Regions from separate parts of the Kitasatospora sp. NBC_01300 genome, predicted to be linked through region 2. Evidence: riboswitches for the same ligand, from Rfam matches in the RefSeq annotation. Region 2 holds a riboswitch; the other holds the start of a gene.
What was found. Region 2 has a riboswitch for S-adenosylmethionine ahead of thrC (threonine synthase). Riboswitches for the same ligand answer to the same signal wherever they lie in the genome.

Region 1: another riboswitch for S-adenosylmethionine. It lies ahead of OG556_RS09220 (aminotransferase class V-fold PLP-dependent enzyme); the one in region 2 lies ahead of thrC (threonine synthase).

Annotation. Positions count from the first base shown of each region.
Region 1 covers NZ_CP108408.1:2,063,222-2,071,521, forward strand. The annotation lists gene OG556_RS09210 (rhomboid family intramembrane serine protease) at 1-568, shown strand, start outside; gene OG556_RS09215 (Lrp/AsnC ligand binding domain-containing protein) at 610-891, shown strand; gene OG556_RS09220 (aminotransferase class V-fold PLP-dependent enzyme) at 920-2,353, opposite strand; SAM riboswitch class IV at 2,407-2,524, opposite strand; gene trpD (anthranilate phosphoribosyltransferase) at 2,632-3,708, opposite strand; gene OG556_RS09230 (hypothetical protein) at 3,829-4,254, opposite strand; gene OG556_RS09235 (heme-copper oxidase subunit III) at 4,650-5,270, shown strand; gene OG556_RS09240 (c-type cytochrome) at 5,458-6,267, shown strand; gene OG556_RS09245 (Rieske 2Fe-2S domain-containing protein) at 6,276-7,328, shown strand; gene OG556_RS09250 (cytochrome bc complex cytochrome b subunit) at 7,325-8,300, shown strand, end outside.
Region 2 covers NZ_CP108408.1:3,502,104-3,510,403, reverse strand. The annotation lists gene OG556_RS15460 (extracellular solute-binding protein) at 1-372, shown strand, start outside; gene OG556_RS15455 (cupin domain-containing protein) at 436-786, opposite strand; gene OG556_RS15450 (DUF3263 domain-containing protein) at 854-1,114, shown strand; gene otsB (trehalose-phosphatase) at 1,145-1,984, shown strand; gene OG556_RS15440 (trehalose-6-phosphate synthase) at 2,071-3,537, opposite strand; gene OG556_RS15435 (glucosyl-3-phosphoglycerate synthase) at 3,588-4,565, opposite strand; SAM riboswitch class I at 4,737-4,873, shown strand; gene thrC (threonine synthase) at 4,891-6,171, shown strand; gene OG556_RS15425 (MoaD/ThiS family protein) at 6,212-6,490, shown strand; gene OG556_RS15420 (cold-shock protein) at 7,084-7,287, shown strand; gene groL (chaperonin GroEL) at 7,634-8,300, shown strand, end outside.

The DNA of each region.
Region 1 (8,300 bases), 1.4 Mb from region 2:
GGCCGGCCGGCCACTGACCGCCGAGCAGCTGGCCCAGGCCCCCGACCCGGCCCCGGGCTGCCCGGCCGCGCCCACCCCGGGCAAGCACCCGGCGCTGTCCGTCCTCACCGGGCTCTTCGTGCACGCCGGCTGGCTGCACCTGCTGGGCAACCTGCTCTTCCTCCACGTCTTCGGCCCCACCGTCGAACAGCGGCTGGGCCGGGCCCGGTTCGCCGTCTTCTACCTGGCCGCCGGCAGCCTGGCCACGTACGGGTTCGCCCTCGCCGAGGCGCACTCCCCGGGCTCCACCCTGGTGCTGATCGGCGCCTCCGGCGCGATCTCCGCCGTCCTCGGCGCCTACCTGCGCTTCCATCCGCGCGCCCGGGTGACGACGCTCGTCCCGCTGCTGCTGTTCCTGCCGCTGCGCTTCCCGGCCTGGCTGGTGCTCGGCCTCTGGTTCGCCCTCCAGTGGTGGTCGGTCCACTCGGCCGGGCCCGGCGTGGCCTATCTGGTCCACGTGATCGGCTTCTCGGCGGGCTTCCTCCACGCCTGCACGGCGGTCAGCCACCACCCGAGACGACCCGGCTGACGCCCGATACGCTGGCGGCACCCCACAAAGGAGCCCGAACAGTGATCACCGCCATCGTCCTGATCAAGACCAGTGTCGACCGCATCCCGGAGATCGCCGAGGCCATCGCGGCCATCGAGGGCGTCAGCGAGGTGTACTCGGTGACCGGTGGCTACGACCTGGTGGCGATGGTCCGGGTGCGCCGGCACGACGATCTGGCCGCGGTCATCCCGGGCCGGCTGAACAAGGTCCCGGGCGTGGCCCACACCGAGACCCAGATCGCCTTCCGCACCTACTCCCAGCACGACCTCGAGGCCGCCTTCGCCCTCGGCCTGGACGAGTAGGCCCCTTCGGCCCCGCCGACCGGGCCCCTCAGCCCTGCTGACGCCCCCGGTCGACCTGCACGGTGGCGACGCAGCGCCCGCCCTCGTTGCGGTAGTCCCACGCGGCACCGTCCGTGACCAGCTCGCGCACGGCGGTCAGGAAGCGGTCGACGTGCTCGTCCGGGGTCCCGGCCCCGAAGCTCACCCGGATCGCGTTCAGGCTGCGCTCACCGGGCAGCGACGGCTCGGGCGCCCCGCACTCGGAGGGGGAGACCTCCTCGTCCCCGAGCAGGGTGCGCAGCAGCGGGTGCGCGCAGAACAGGCCGTCGCGGACCCCGATGCCGTACTCGGCGGACAGCGCGGCCGAGAAGTGCGAGCTGTTCCAGCCCTGGACGACGAAGGACAGCACGCCCACCCGGGCCGCCTCGGCGCCGAACAGGTTCAGCACCTTGACCTGCGGGATCTCCGCCAGCCCGGCGGTCAGCCGGGCGATCAACTGCCGCTCCCGGGCCTCCAGCGCGTCGAAGCCCGCCTCGCTCAGCGCCCGGCAGGCCGAGGCGATCGCGTAGGCGCCGATGACGTTCGGCGAGCCGGCCTCGTGCCGGGCCGGGCCGGAGTGCCACTGGACGGCCACCGAGCCGTCGCTCTCCCGGGCCACCGTCCGGGTCGCCCCGCCGCCGGCCAGGTACGGGTCGGCCGCGTCCAGCCAGTCCGCCCGGCCGGCCAGCACGCCGGCGCCGAAGGGCGCGTAGATCTTGTGGCCGGAGAAGGCGATCCAGTCGACGTCCAGCTCGCGCACCGAGACCCGGTGGTGCGGGGCCAGCTGGGCGGCGTCCAGCACCACCCGGGCGCCGTGCCGGTGCGCGGTCCCGGTCAGCTCGGCGACCGGCCACAGCTCGCCGGTCACGTTGGAGGCGCCGGTGACGCAGAGCAGCTTGGGGCCCTCGGGCGCCTCGGCGAGCGCGGCGTCCAGGGCGGCGACCGCCTCGGCGTGCGAGCGCGGCGCGCGCAGGTAGTGGACGTCGAGCCCGGCGTGCGCCCAGGGCAGCAGCGAGGCGTGGTGCTCGGTCTCGAAGGCGAACACCCGGGTCCCGGCCGGGACGGCCGAGGCGAGCAGGTTCAGCGAGTCGGTGGTGGCCCGGGTGAAGACCACCTGGTCGCCCTCGCGCAGGTCGAGGAACTCGGCGACGGTGCGGCGGCTCTGCTCGAACAGGTCGGTGGACAGCTGGGAGAGGTACCCGGCGCCGCGGTGCACGCTGCCGTAGTAGGGGGCGTAGGCGGAGACGTCGTCCCAGACCCGCTGGAGCGCCGGGGAGCTGGCCGCGTAGTCGAGGGCCGCGTACCCGACCTTCTCGCCGCTGGCGAGCGGGACCTGCACGTCGTGGCCGAGGACGGCGAGGGGGGCGCAGAGTTCAACACGAGGCTGCCGCGCGGAGCGCGTCGAGACAAGGGTGGCGGCGGGCGACGGGTGGGAGACGGACATGAGGATGCACTCCTTCTGGGGGTGTGGGACCCCGGGAGTGCTAAGTCGTCGGGTGTCCGCGCTTGCCGCACGGACGATTCGCCGAGCGACCCGGTCCTCACCCAGGGCACCCCGCCACGGACGGAGGGTTGCCGGACAGCAAGCTGGGGCTTGGCGCTGTCACTCATGACCTGGCCAAGACTCTAGGTCGCGCCCAGCGAGTGGTCAAACAGGCATCCACCATCCGGACAGCCGAGGAGCCCGCGCCGGCGTTCCGGCACGGGCTCCCAAGTACCGCCTCACACCCGGCTGGTGGCCTCCGACCAACGCCGCAGCAGCTCCTGCGCCGCGCCCGAGTCGATGGCCCGCTCCGCCCGCGCCATGCCGGCCGCGAGCTGTTCGGTGAGCGGCGCCTCGCCCAGGTCGAGCGCGACCAGCGCCGCCGCCGTGTTCATCAGGACGGCGTCCCGCACGGCCCCGCGCTCGCCGGCCAGCAGCCGCCGCGCGACCTCGGCGTTGTACGAGGGGTCCGCCCCGCACAGCGCCTCGATGCCGACCAGCTCGACGCCGACGTCCCGCGGGTCGAAGGCGGTCTCGGTGACGGTCCCGTCCCGCACGATCCACACCTGCGAGGTGGTGGTGATGGTCAGCTCGTCCAGGCCGTCGTCGCCCCGGAAGACCAGGCCGGTCGAGCCGCGCCGGGCGAGCACGCCGGCGATCAGTCCGGCGAGCCGGGTGTCGAAGCAGCCGATCGCGTGCGAGGTGACCTTGGCCGGGTTGGTCAGCGGGCCGAGGATGTTGAACGCGGTCGGCACCCCGAGGTCGCGCCGGGCGGTGGCGGCGTGCCGCATCGACGGGTGGAACTTGGCCGCGAAGCAGAAGGTCAGCCCGACCTCCTCGGCGATCTCGGCGACCCGCCGGGCCGACAGGTCGAGGCGGACGCCGAGCTTCTCCAGCACGTCCGAGGAGCCGCTGGCCGAGGAGGAGGCCCGGTTGCCGTGCTTGACCACCTTGGCGCCGGCCGCGGCCGCGACGATCGCCGACATGGTGGAGATGTTGACGGTCTTGGCCCGGTCGCCGCCGGTGCCGACGATGTCCACGGCCGGGCCGGGGATGTCCAGCGGCTCGGCGTGCGCGTACATCGCGTCCACCAGGCCGGTGATCTCGTCGACCGTCTCGCCCTTGGCCCGCAGCGCCACCATGAACCCGGCCACCTGGACGGGGGACGCCTCGCCGCTCATGATCCGGTCCATCGCCCACGCGGTGGCCGAGCGGTCGAGGTCCTCCCCCTTCAACAGCGCCGCCAGGACGTCCGGCCAGGTGCGGACCACCTGCGCGGGTGCGGTACCACCGTTCGCAGGGTTCACGTTCACCATGGCTGACTCCAGCTGTTGTCGGGTTCCCCGCGTCGGGGGGACGTCCGTACGGATGGAGTCAGCCTATCGACCGGCGGGGTCCCCGCGGCGGCCTCTTCTCTGGTCCTGAGACGGCACCGCTCAGCGGCTGACGGGCGCCCGCTTGGCCAGCCGCGCCCGCAGCAGGGTGGCGACCGCCTCGGCGAGCGCCACCGGGTCCACCGGGCGGGAGATCGCGGCGTCGGCCCGGCTCCAGGCGGCCAGCCAGGAGTCCTGCGGCCGGCCGATCAGCACCAGCACCGGCGGGCAGCCGTAGATCTCGTCCTTGAGCTGGCGGCCGAGCCCGAGCCCGCCGGCCGGCACCGCCTCGCCGTCCAGGATGCAGAGGTCCACGCCGCCCTTCTCCAGTGCCTTCAGCACCGCGGGGGTGGTCGCGCACTCCAGGTAGGAAAGTTCCGGAAGGTCCTCGACGGGCCGGCGGCCGAGTGCCGTCAGCACCTGCTCGCGGGTGTTGCGGTCATCGCTGTAGACGAGGACGGTGAGCGTCTCGTCGGTCGTGTACGCCATGGGCCCTGCTCCCTCAAGTGTGATCCGGACCACGTTCGCCTGATCCGGATGCTACTCCCGATCACCTGTCGCCGAGTCCCCCTCGCGGACCTTCCTCCTCAAGCCGCCGCGCCCGCGACTCACCCGCCCGGAGGACGGCCCGTCACCCGGACCCGTCCAGACCACCCGTACGGCCGATAAGGGGCCCGCGCATTACCCCCGGAGGCTCCGCCATGCGTGCAACGACGCGCTGGGCAACGGGGTCGCGGGCCCCTTCGAGGAACCGTCAGAAAAGGGACACGCCGCTGCTCAGCCGCCATTGGGACCCCCCACCGCCCTCCAGGGGGGCATACCGCACGCACCGGACACTCCGAGGGACACCCCCCGGCGTGAAGACGGAATAAGGGACCGACATAATGTCCGTCGTGGCGACAGCAACAGCAGTAGAAACCGGGCACGCGCACGGATCGGTCAACCGGCCGAACATGGTCAGCGTCGGAACGATCGTCTGGCTCAGTTCCGAGTTGATGTTCTTCGCGGCCCTCTTCGCGATGTACTTCACGCTCCGCTCCGTCAAGGGAGCCGAGTTCTGGACCGAGAAGGCGCACGCCCTCAACGTGCCCTTCTCCTCGGTCAACACCACGATCCTGGTGCTCTCCTCGCTGACCTGCCAGCTCGGCGTGTTCGCTGCCGAGCGCGGGGACGTGAAGAAGCTCCGCTCGTGGTTCGTCATCACCTTCGTGATGGGCGCGATCTTCATCGGCGGCCAGATCTTCGAGTACACCGAGCTGGTCAAGAAGGACGGCCTCTCGCTGTCCTCCGACCCGTACGGCACGGTGTTCTACCTGACCACCGGCTTCCACGGTCTGCACGTGACGGGTGGTCTGATCGCCTTCCTGCTGGTCCTGGGACGGACGTACGCAGCCAAGCGCTTCACGCACGAGCAGGCCACCGCCGCGATCGTCGTGTCGTACTACTGGCACTTCGTCGACGTCGTGTGGATCGGCCTGTTCGCGACCATCTACCTGATCAAGTAACCAGCTGATCAGGTCGCTGGCCACCGGCTTCGGTCCCCGCCCTCACCGGCGTCGGGCCGATTCTGCCGGTGGCGACGCTCCCACCGACCGACCGCGCGCGCAGCCCTAGACAGGCAGCCTCGTGCCGGCCAGACCGGCCGCCGGGTGCACCCACCAGTCGACCAGATCCTGACACCGGGGTTATTCCGTGAAAAAGCTCTCCGCACGACGGCGCCACCCATTGGCGGCGCTGGTCGTCCTACTTCTCGCCCTGGCGGCAACCGGGGGGCTGTACGCCGCGTTCGCGCCCGCCGACAAGGCGCAGGCCGACGTCGCCGCGCAGTCGCTCGCGATCGATGAGGGCAAGAAGCTCTTCGCCGTGGGCTGCTCCTCGTGCCACGGCCTGAACGGCCAGGGCAGCAGCGACGGTCCGAGCCTGGTCGGCGTCGGCTCCGCCTCCGTCGACTTCCAGGTCGGTACCGGCCGCATGCCGGCCCAGCAGCCCGGCGCCCAGGTGCCGCGCAAGAAGAACATCTACTCGCAGGCGGAGATCGACCAGCTCGCCGCCTTCGTCGCCTCGCTCGGCCCCGGCCCGGTGACGCCGACCCCGGAGCAGTACACCTCGACCAACCCGGATGACATCTCCAAGGGTGGCGAGCTGTTCCGCACCAACTGCGCCCAGTGCCACAACTTCGCCGGCCAGGGCGGTGCCCTGACCAAGGGCAAGTACGCCCCGTCGCTGGAGGGCGTGGACGCCAAGCACATCTACGAGGCCATGCAGACCGGCCCGCAGAACATGCCGTCGTTCCCGGACACCACCATGCCCGAGGAGCAGAAGAAGCAGATCGTGGCCTTCGTCCGCCACACCACCTCCGATGAGCCCAACCCCGGTGGTCTCACGCTCGGCAGCCTCGGTCCGGTGACCGAGGGTCTGTTCGGCTGGATCTTCGGTCTCGGCACGCTCATCGCGGTCGCGATCTGGGTCGCCGCCCACACCACCAAGGCCAAGAAGTCATGAGCCACGACATGTCAGAAGACAAGCTTCCGGAGTCACACGGCTCCGCCGGTGACGTCGCCGCGCACGGCGACCCGTTCGCCGACCCGGGCCTGCCGGCCCACGAGCCCCGCCGCACCGACATCGACGAGCGGGCCGCCAAGCGGGCCGAGCGTCAGGTCTCGCTGATGTTCGTGGTCTCGATGCTCGCCACCATCGGCTTCATCGCCTCGTACGTGGCCATCGACCCGGACAAGATCGTCTACATCTTCCCGCTCGGTCACGTCAGCGCACTGAACTTCGCGCTCGGCCTGACCCTGGGCGTCGCGCTGTTCATGATCGGCGCGGGTGCGGTCCACTGGGCCCGCACGCTGATGTCGGACGTCGAGCTGCCGGCCGAGCGCCACCCGATCGAGGCTGACGACGAGGTCCGCGCGGACGTCATCGAGCAGTTCAAGACCGGTGCCGCCGAGTCCGGCTTCGGCCGCCGCAAGATGATCCGCAACACCCTCATCGGCTCCATGGCGCTGGTCCCGCTCTCCGGCGTGGTCCTGCTCCGCGACCTCGGGCCGCTGCCCGAGAAGAAGCTGAAGGAGACGGGCTGGAACGAGGCGACCCCGGCCCAGCCGCTGCAGCTCATCAACATGAGCACCAACCTGCCGATGAAGGCCGAGGACATCGTCATCGGCTCGCTGACCTTCGCCATGCCCGAGGGTCTGCACGTCCACGACGAGGACTTCCAGCAGGCGATCGCCAAGGACGCCCTGATGCTGGTGCGCATCGCGCCGGACGACATCAAGGACGACCGGTCGCGGGAGAAGGGCTTCGAGGGCATCCTCGCCTACTCCAAGATCTGCACCCACGTCGGCTGCCCGATCAGCCTGTACGAGCAGCAGACCCACCACGCGCTCTGCCCCTGCCACCAGTCGACCTTCGACCTGGCGGACGGCGCGCGCGTGATCTTCGGCCCGGCCGGCCACCCGCTGCCGCAGCTGAAGATCATCACTGACGAGAAGGGCTACCTGGTCGCCACCGGCGACTTCGACGAGCCCGTCGGCCCGAGCTACTGGGAGCGTGCTCGATGAGTACGAGCAGCACCACCGGTGCCGCCAAGCCCGCCAGCACGCGCGCCAAGCCCGCCAACAAGTGGGAGGCCGCTGCTGACTGGACGGACGGCCGGGTGGGGATCTACTCCCTCGCCAAGGCCAACCTGCGCAAGATCTTCCCGGACCACTGGTCCTTCATGCTCGGCGAGATCTGCCTCTACACGTTCGTCATCATCATCCTGACCGGTGTCTACCTGACGCTGTTCTTCAAGCCGTCGATGGCCGAGGTCGTCTACAACGGCTCGTACGTGCCGCTCAAGGGCATCGGGATGTCCGAGGCGTACGCCTCGACGGTGGACATCAGCTTCGAGGTCCGCGGCGGTCTGCTGATCCGGCAGATCCACCACTGGGCCGCCCTGGTCTTCGTGGCCGCGATGCTCGTGCACATGATGCGCGTGTTCTTCACCGGCGCGTTCCGCAAGCCGCGTGAGATCAACTGGGTCTTCGGCTTCCTGCTGCTGATCCTGGGCATGTTCGACGGCTTCTTCGGCTACTCGCTGCCGGACGACCTGCTGTCGGGTACCGGTATCCGGTTCATGGAAGGCGCGATCCTCGCCGTCCCGCTGGTCGGCACCTACATCCAGATGTTCCTGTTCGGGGGCGAGTTCCCCGGCCACGACATCGTGCCGCGCTTCTTCACGATCCACGTGCTGCTGATCCCGGGCATCATGCTCGGCCTGCTGGTGGCGCACCTGATCCTGGTCTTCTACCACAAGCACACCCAGTGGGCGGGCCCGGGCAAGACCGAGAAGAACGTCGTCGGCATGCCGCTGATGCCGGTCTACATGGCCAAGGCCGGTGGCTTCTTCTTCCTGGTGTTCGGCCTGATCGCCGCCATCTCGGCGATCGCCACGATCAACCCGATCTGGGCGTACGGCCCGTACCGCCCGGACCAGGTGTCCACGGACGCCCAGCCCGACTGGTACATGGGCTTCTCCGAAGGCCTGATCC
Region 2 (8,300 bases):
ACCGGCAGCCTCGGCGTCGCGGACTGGATGATGGCGTTCAAGGCCAACGGGCACAAGAACGAGATCAAGAAGTTCCTGTCCTTCGCCTACTCCCGCGAGTTCCAGCTGAAGTTCGACGAGCAGTACAACCTGCTGCCGGTCACCCAGGACGCGTTCAACCAGATGACGTCCGACCCGAAGCACGAGGACCTCAAGCAGTTCGCGGTCGGGCTGACCAACGCCAGCTTCTACCCGTTCGGGGACCCGGCCTGGGGCGACGTCAGCAACCGGATCAAGGCCGGGATCGGGCAGGCCGTCACCGGGGACCCGAAGCAGGCGCTCGCCGGGCTGCAGGACGCGGCGGTCAAGGAGGCGGCCCGGGTCCGCAAGTGAACCCGGGCCGGGGCGCCCTCCGGGGGCGGGGTCGTCAGGGTCGGGGTCGTCGGTGCGGGCTCGTCAGGGGAGCGTGATGGCGTAGGCCTTGCGGAGCGTCTCGTGGACCGTCCAGGTGGTCCGGTCGCCCTCGCGCAGCACGGCGCAGTCGCCCGGGCCGACCTCCAGGATCGGGCCGCCCTCGACCTCGATGGTGGCCCGGCCGCTGAGCACCACGAACAGCTCGTCGGCCTCCACGTCGGTGACCACGCCCGGGGTGATCTGCCAGATGCCGCGCAGCTGGCGGCCGTCGGGGGACTCGGAGAGGACCAGGCCGGAGACCTCCGGGGTGCCGGAGACGATCTGGGCCGGGTCGAGCGGATCGGGTTCGAGGTCGGCGGTGGGGATGTGCACGGCGAAGCTGGGCGTGGTCATACCGCCGACGCTAGCCGGGGCGGCCGGACGCCGGAGGGCGCACAGTGTGTCCGGCTCACGCGGGAGAATGACACTCCGTAGTGATGGCGGAGGTGTCCTGGTGGGCGAGCTGAGTGAGCGGGACGTGGCGGTGCTGGCCCTGGAGGGGCGGCAGTGGCGGACGGCCGGGGCCAAGGAACGGGCGATCCGGGAGGAGCTGGGGCTCTCCTCCACCCGGTACTACCAGCTGCTGAACGCGCTGCTGGACCGGCCGGAGGCCCTGGCGCACGCCCCGGTCCTGGTGAACCGGCTGCGCCGGATCCGGGAGGCCCGGCGGGCGGCACGGTAGCGGGACGGGGCCGCGGGGTAGGGCTCGGGCATGGGCTTTGACGAGAAGTGGGCGCCGGTCACGGCTGCCGGGCGGGACGGGCTGCGGGCGATCCTGGCAGCGCCGGGTGACGCGGTGATCGCGCTGGACTTCGACGGGACGCTGGCGCCGATCGTGGCGGACCCCGATCGGGCGCGGGCGCATCCGGGGGCGGCGGCCGCGCTGCGGGCGCTGGTGCCGGCGGTGCGGGCCGTGGTGGTGGTGACGGGGCGGCCGGCCGCGCTGGCGGCGGAGTACGGCGGCCTGGACGGGCTGCCCGGGGTCGTGGTGCTGGGGCACTACGGCGCCGAGCGTTGGGAGGGCGGCGAGGTGACCGCGCCGCCGGTGCACCCCGGGGTGGCCGGGGCACGGGCGGCGCTGCCTGGCCTGCTGGCGGCGGCGGGGGCGCCCGAGGGGACGTGGCTGGAGGACAAGGGGCGCTCGCTGGCGGTGCACACCCGGCGCACGGCGGCGCCCGAGGAGGCGCTGGAGCTGCTGCGGGCGCCGGTCGGCGAGCTGGCGGCCGGGCACGGGCTGGTGGTGGAGCCCGGGCGGCTGGTGCTGGAGCTGCGGCCGCCGGGGGTGGACAAGGGCGCGGCGCTGACCGGCTTCCTGCGTGAGCGCGGGGCGGCTTCGGTGCTGTACGCGGGGGACGACCTGGGGGACGTGGCGGCCTTCGCGGCGGTGGAGAAGCTGCGTGGCGAGGGGGTGGCGGGGCTGCTGGTGTGCAGCGGCGCGGTGGGGGACGCGCCGGTGCGCGAACTCGCCGACCGGGCGGACCTGGTGGTCCCGGGCCCGGCCGGCGTGGTGGAGCTGCTCGCGGCGCTGGGTGCGGCCGTCGGCGCGGGCTGAGCCGGGCGGCGGCGCGTCGAGCGGGCTCAGCGTGCTTTGAACCGGTTCACAGCACGTCGAGCCGGTTCACAGCACGTCGAGCCGGTTCACAGCGCGTTGAGCTGGTCGAGGAACCACTGCTGCGGGGGCAGCGCGGTGGCCGCCGCCGCGAGGCGCTTGGTGCGGTCGGCGCGCTCCTCCTCGGGCATGGTGAGGCCGGCGTGCAGGGCGTCGGCGGTGGCGATGACGTCGTACGGGTTGACGGTGAGCGCGTCCTCGGCGAGTTCGGCGTGCGCGCCCGCCTCGCGGGAGAGCACCAGGGCGCAGCCGTGGTCGGACACCACCGGAACCTCCTTGGCGACCAGGTTCATGCCGTCCCGGATCGGGTTGACCAGGGCCACGTCGGCGAGCCGGTAGGCGGCCAGGGAGCGCGGGAAGTCGTCGTCGACGTGCAGGATCAGCGGCTGCCAGGCGGGGGTCGCGAACTCGGCGTTGATGTCCTCGGCGAGCCGTTGGACCTGCGCGGTGTAGGCGCGGTACTCGGCGAGGTCGGTGCGCGAGGGGTAGGCGAAGGCGATGTGCACCACCCGGTCGTGCCATTCGGGGCGGGTGCGCAGCAGGTGCCGGTAGGCCTGGAGGCCGCGGACGATGTTCTTGCTCAGCTCGGTGCGGTCGACCCGGACGATGGTGCGGCGCCCGCCGACGGCCTCGCGGAGGGCGGCGAGGCGTTCGTCGACGTCCGGGCGGTGGGAGCGCTCGCGCAGGAAGTCGGCGTCGGCGCCGAGCGCGTGCACGCCGAGCCGGGTGGTGCGGCCGGCGTGGGTGACGGTCATGGCGTCCCGGTCGACCTCGGCACCGAGCAGGTCGGCGCAGCAGTCGGCGAAGGCCAGCGCCCAGCGGCGGGTCAGGAAGCCGGCCCGGTCGGCGCCCAGGATGCCGGTGAGGACGGCCTCGGCGACGTCGTCGGGCAGCAGCCGGAAGTACTCGGGCGGGGCCCACGGGGTGTGCGAGAAGTGGCCGATCCGCAGGTCGGGGCGGGCGGCGCGGAGCAGGGCCGGGGTCAGCGAGAGGTGGTAGTCCTGGACCAGCACGGCGGCCCCGGGGGCTGCCTCGGCGGCCAGCGCCTCGGCGAAGGCGGCGTTGTAGGCGCGGTAGGCGGCCCACTCGGTGCGGAACCCGGCGTCGAAGGCGGGGGCGGTGGGGGTGGCGTAGAGCAGGTGGTGGACGAACCAGAGGGTGGAGTTGGCGACGCCGTTGTAGGCGCGGGCGAAGGTGTCGGGATCGATGTCCAGCATGCGGACGGCCTGGCCGCCCACGTCGTGCCCGGCGAGGTCGAGGCGGCCGTCCGGGGCCTCCCTGGCGGCCTGCCGGTCGGCCGCGCCGAGGGCGGCGCAGACCCAGACGGCGTCGGGGTCGTCGATGGCGGAGAGGCCGGAGACCAGGCCTCCGCCGCCGCGGCGGAGGGTCAGCGCGCCGTCGTCCGCGGTGCTGAACGACACCGGTCCCCGATTGGAGGCCACCAGGACGGGGGCGGTGCCGGTCACACTCGAACGTTCGGTCGTGAGATCGCCCATGGTTGGTACGTTGCCGGGGCTCCGGAGCGGCAAACCCTTTCGGTGGGTGTTCAGTGTCGGGTCGCGTACTCGGGCACGGTGTGCATGGGCGGGCGTTCCAGGGCGGTCACCGGGTGGGTGTGGGCGGTGAACTCCCGGCTCTGCGGGTCGCGGGTGAACTGGGTCAGCAGCGGGTGGACGAGGTCGGCCGAGGCCTTCAGCCGGTGGGTACGGTCGAGGCGTTCCAGGGCGGTGCGGTAGATGGTGGCGGCCATCCGGCCGAGGGCCTGGCCGTCCTGGTGCCGGTGGTGCCGGACGCCGACGTCCACCTGGGCCAGGGCGTCCAGCCCGACCGTCTCCAGCGCGTCGACCAGCAGGCCGAGTTCGACGCCGTAGCCGGTGGGGAAGGGGAGCCGTTCGAGCAGCGCGCGGCGGGCCGCGTACTCGCCGCCGAGCGGCTGGACGAAACCGGCGAGTTCCGGCCAGTGCAGGTTGAGCAGCGGGCGGGCGACCAGTTCGGTGACCCGGCCGCCGCCGGCCGGGACCACCGCCCCCTCGGTCTCCAGCGGCCGGTCGTACATGGCCTTGACCAGCTGGATGTCCGGTTCGGTGAGCAGCGGGCCGAGGATGCCGGAGACGAAGGCCGGGTCGAACTCGCGCAGGTCGGCGTCGACGAAGCAGACGATGTCGCCGCGGGTGACCAGCAGCGAGCGCCAGAGCACCTCGCCCTTGCCGGGGACGGCGGGCAGCCGGGGCAGGATCGCGTCGCGGTACTCCACCCGGGCGCCGGCCCGGGCGGCGACGGCGGCGGTGGCGTCGGCCGAGCCGGAGTCGACCACGACGAGTTCGTCGACCAGCGGGAGGCGCTCCATCAGCTCGCGGCGGATGGTGCGGACGATGTCGCCGACGGTGGCCTCCTCGTCCAGCGCGGGCAGCACCACGCTGACCGTGTGGCCGGTCCGGCGCTTGGCCTCCAGCAGGGCGTGCACCGGCCGGTCGACCGCGCTCCACGAGCGGCGGCGCAGCCAGGACGCCGCCTGCGGGAGCAGCGCGGGGGTCGGTTCGGCGGGCACGGGACTCTCCTCGGCGGGGTCGGTGGGACGCGCCATCTCGCGTGGCGGACGATCCCATTCGGGGTTGACGCCTTCGGATACAGTCTTCGTACAGCGGCCGGACCTTTGCACGCCGGGGTCGCCGTTGAGCACCACCACAATTTCACATGCTCATCCAGAGGGACTGAGGGAACGGCCCGTTGACGTCCCGGCAACCTTCTCGCGCGGCTGTCTGTCGACAGGCCCCGGCGGGACAGGTGCCAATTCCGGCCTGTGGCGCGACCGTGCCACGGGGAAGATGAGGAGAGAGGCCTCCGCCATCATGGCTATCGACACTGTCGCACCCGCATCCGTGGACCTCGGCCCCGCCACCGCGCTGTCCTGTCGGGAGTGCGGCACCCGCTTCCCGCTCGGTCCGAGCTTCGCCTGCCTGGAGTGCTTCGGCCCGCTGGAGATCGCGTACGACTTCGGCAGCGAGGACGCCGAGGAGCTGCGCCGCCGGATCGAGGCCGGCCCGAGCTCGATCTGGCGCTACGCGCCGCTGCTGCCCGTCCCGGCCGACGTCGCCACCAAGCCCAACCTGAACCCCGGCTGGACCCCGCTGGTCAAGGCGGACAACCTGGGCCGCGAGCTGGGCTTCACCGCGCAGCTGCACATCAAGGACGACTCGGGCAACCCGACCCACTCGTTCAAGGACCGCGTGGTGGCCTGCGCCATCGAGGCCGCGCGGGCCTTCGACTTCACGACGCTCTCCTGCTCCTCCACCGGCAACCTGGCCGGCGCGGTGGGCGCGGCGGCCGCCCGGGCCGGCTTCAAGTCCTGCGTGTTCATCCCGCACGACCTGGAGCAGGGCAAGGTCGTCATGGCCGGGGTGTACGGCGGCGAGCTGGTCGGCATCGAGGGCAACTACGACGACGTGAACCGCTTCTGCTCGGAGCTGATCGGCGACCCGGCCGGCGAGGGCTGGGGCTTCGTCAACGTCAACCTGCGCCCGTACTACGGCGAGGGCTCCAAGACGCTGGCGTACGAGATCTGCGAGCAGCTCGGCTGGCGGCTGCCGGAGCAGATCGTCATCCCGATCGCCTCCGGCTCCCAGCTGACCAAGATCGACAAGGGGCTGCAGGAGCTGATCAGGCTCGGCCTGGTCGAGGACCGGCCGTACAAGGTCTTCGGCGCCCAGGCGGCGGGCTGCTCCCCGGTGTCGGCGGCGTTCAAGGCCGGCCAGGACGTGATCCGCCCGGTCAAGCCGGACACCATCGCCAAGTCGCTGGCGATCGGCAACCCGGCGGACGGCCCGTACGTGCTGGACATCGCCCGGCGCACCGGCGGCGCGGTCGAGGACGTCACCGACGCCGAGGTGGTGGACGCGATCCGGCTGCTGGCCCGCACCGAGGGCGTCTTCGCCGAGACCGCGGGCGGGGTGACCGTCGGCGTGCTGAAGAAGCTGGTGGAGACCGGCCAGCTGGACCCGGCCAAGGAGACCGTCGCGATCAACACCGGCGACGGCCTGAAGACCCTGGACGCCGTCGCCGGGTCCGGGATGACCGCCGTCATCCGCCCGACCCTGGCGTCCTTCCACGACGCCGGCCTCGCGTCCGCCTGAACACCCCCCACCCCGCTGGGCCCCGTCCGCTAGGAGAACCATGAGCGCCAACGTCCGTATCCCCACCATCCTGCGCACCTACACCGGCGGCGCCGCCGAGGTGGCCGCCGAGGGCGCCACCCTGGGCGAGGTCATCGCCGACCTGGAGAAGAACCACGCGGGGATCTCCGCCCGCATCCTGGACGACGCCGGCAAGCTGCGCCGCTTCGTCAACGTCTACGTGAACGACGACGACGTGCGCTTCGCCGAGGGCCTGGCGACCGGGATCGCGGACGGCGCCAGCGTCTCGATCATCCCGGCGGTGGCCGGCGGCTGCTGAGCCGCGCCCCGATCGATCCGGGCACCCCGCCCGAGCCGTTCGTCCGACCGGCCGTCCGCGCGTACGGAATTCCGTTCTCCGTACGCACGGGCGGCCGGCCGCATTTCGGCGGGAATATGGCGGGGTCAAGTCGGAGTAGAGTGTGGCTCGGTTGGGAACAGGGCTTCCCCTCATCCTCACCCGCGAATCACCCGCGAATCGCCGGACGGTCGTCCGGCCGCTGAGACCGGTCGGGTGCCTGGGCCGTGAAACATGTCAGGCAGATGTCAGAATTCCCGCGGGGATTTGTAGTAATCCGTCCGCTATGTCCGGCGTGAAATGCCGAATTCCTCCCGCTTTGGCCCGTCCTGCCCCTTGGCGCGTTGCCGGAATTCCCCGCAGCTGACCCTGTTGCAGAGGGCGTCGATCCGGATACATTCAGCCGCGGTCGACGTAATCACCCGCTCACAGGGCGCCGTCAGGCACCCCCGGTGGAGGATTGCGGCGTGCACGGCTGCGCCCAGGGGGGGTTCCCCGGGCCGGCCTTCAAACCAGACCCGGGCCCGCGACCTGCGGGCGCGTGAAGGGCCAGCACAGCACTAGGGGAGTTCGGAATGGCTCAGGGCACCGTCAAGTGGTTCAACGCGGAGAAGGGCTACGGCTTCATCGCGGTCGACGGTGGTGCGGACGTCTTCGTCCACTACAGCGCGATCCAGATGGACGGCTACCGCACCCTCGAGGAGGGCCAGCGGGTCGAGTTCGAGATCTCCCAGGGACAGAAGGGCCCGCAGGCGGACATGGTCCGCGCCGCGGTGTGACCCCCTTCCGACCCCAGGAGCTCGGCGCGGCCCACGGCTGGTGACCACTCGCTTCTCGGCGGGCCCGTACGACACGCGTCGTGCGGGCCCGTCGGCGTTCCCCGGCGGGGAGTTGCGCGGGTCGGCGGGAGCGCCCCGGGCGGCTCGCGGGATCGCGATTGGGCTTGCACTCGACCACCCGGAGTGCTAATCATTGGCGTTAGCACTCACAGCGTGAGAGTGACAGCGGACCGGGTCGGTGAGGCCCCCGGGAGCGGTAGGGGAAAGGACCCCCGCACACCAGGGCCGTCCGTCGCGGGCACCCCTTGGTCCGAGCAGTCGACCGTGTCCCGGAGGACCACTTCTGATGGCCAAGATCATCGCCTTTGATGAGGAAGCTCGCCGCGGCCTTGAGCGTGGCATGAACCAGCTCGCCGACGCAGTGAAGGTCACGCTCGGCCCCAAGGGTCGCAACGTCGTGCTGGAGAAGAAGTGGGGCGCCCCCACGATCACCAACGACGGTGTCTCCATCGCCAAGGAGATCGAGCTCGAGGACCCCTACGAGAAGATCGGCGCGGAGCTCGTCAAGGAGGTCGCCAAGAAGACCGACGACGTCGCGGGTGACGGCACCACCACCGCCACCGTGCTGGCCCAGGCCCTGGTGCGCGAGGGTCTGCGCAACGTCGCCGCCGGCGCCAACCCGATGGCCCTGAAGCGCGGCATCGAGAAGGCCGTCGCCGCCGTCTCCGACCAGCTGCTGGCCCAGGCCAAGGACGTGGAGACCAAGGAGCAGATCGCCTCCACCGCCTCCATCTCGGCCGCCGACACCCAGATCGGCGAGCTCATCGCCGAGGCCATGGACAAGGTCGGCAAGGAAGGCGTCATCACCGTCGAGGAGAGCAACACCTTCGGTCTGGAGCTCGAGCTCACCGAGGGCATGCGCTTCGACAAGGGCTACATCTCCGCCTACTTCGCGACCGACCTGGAGCGCATGGAGGCGACGTTCGAGGACCCCTACATCCTCATCGCCAACT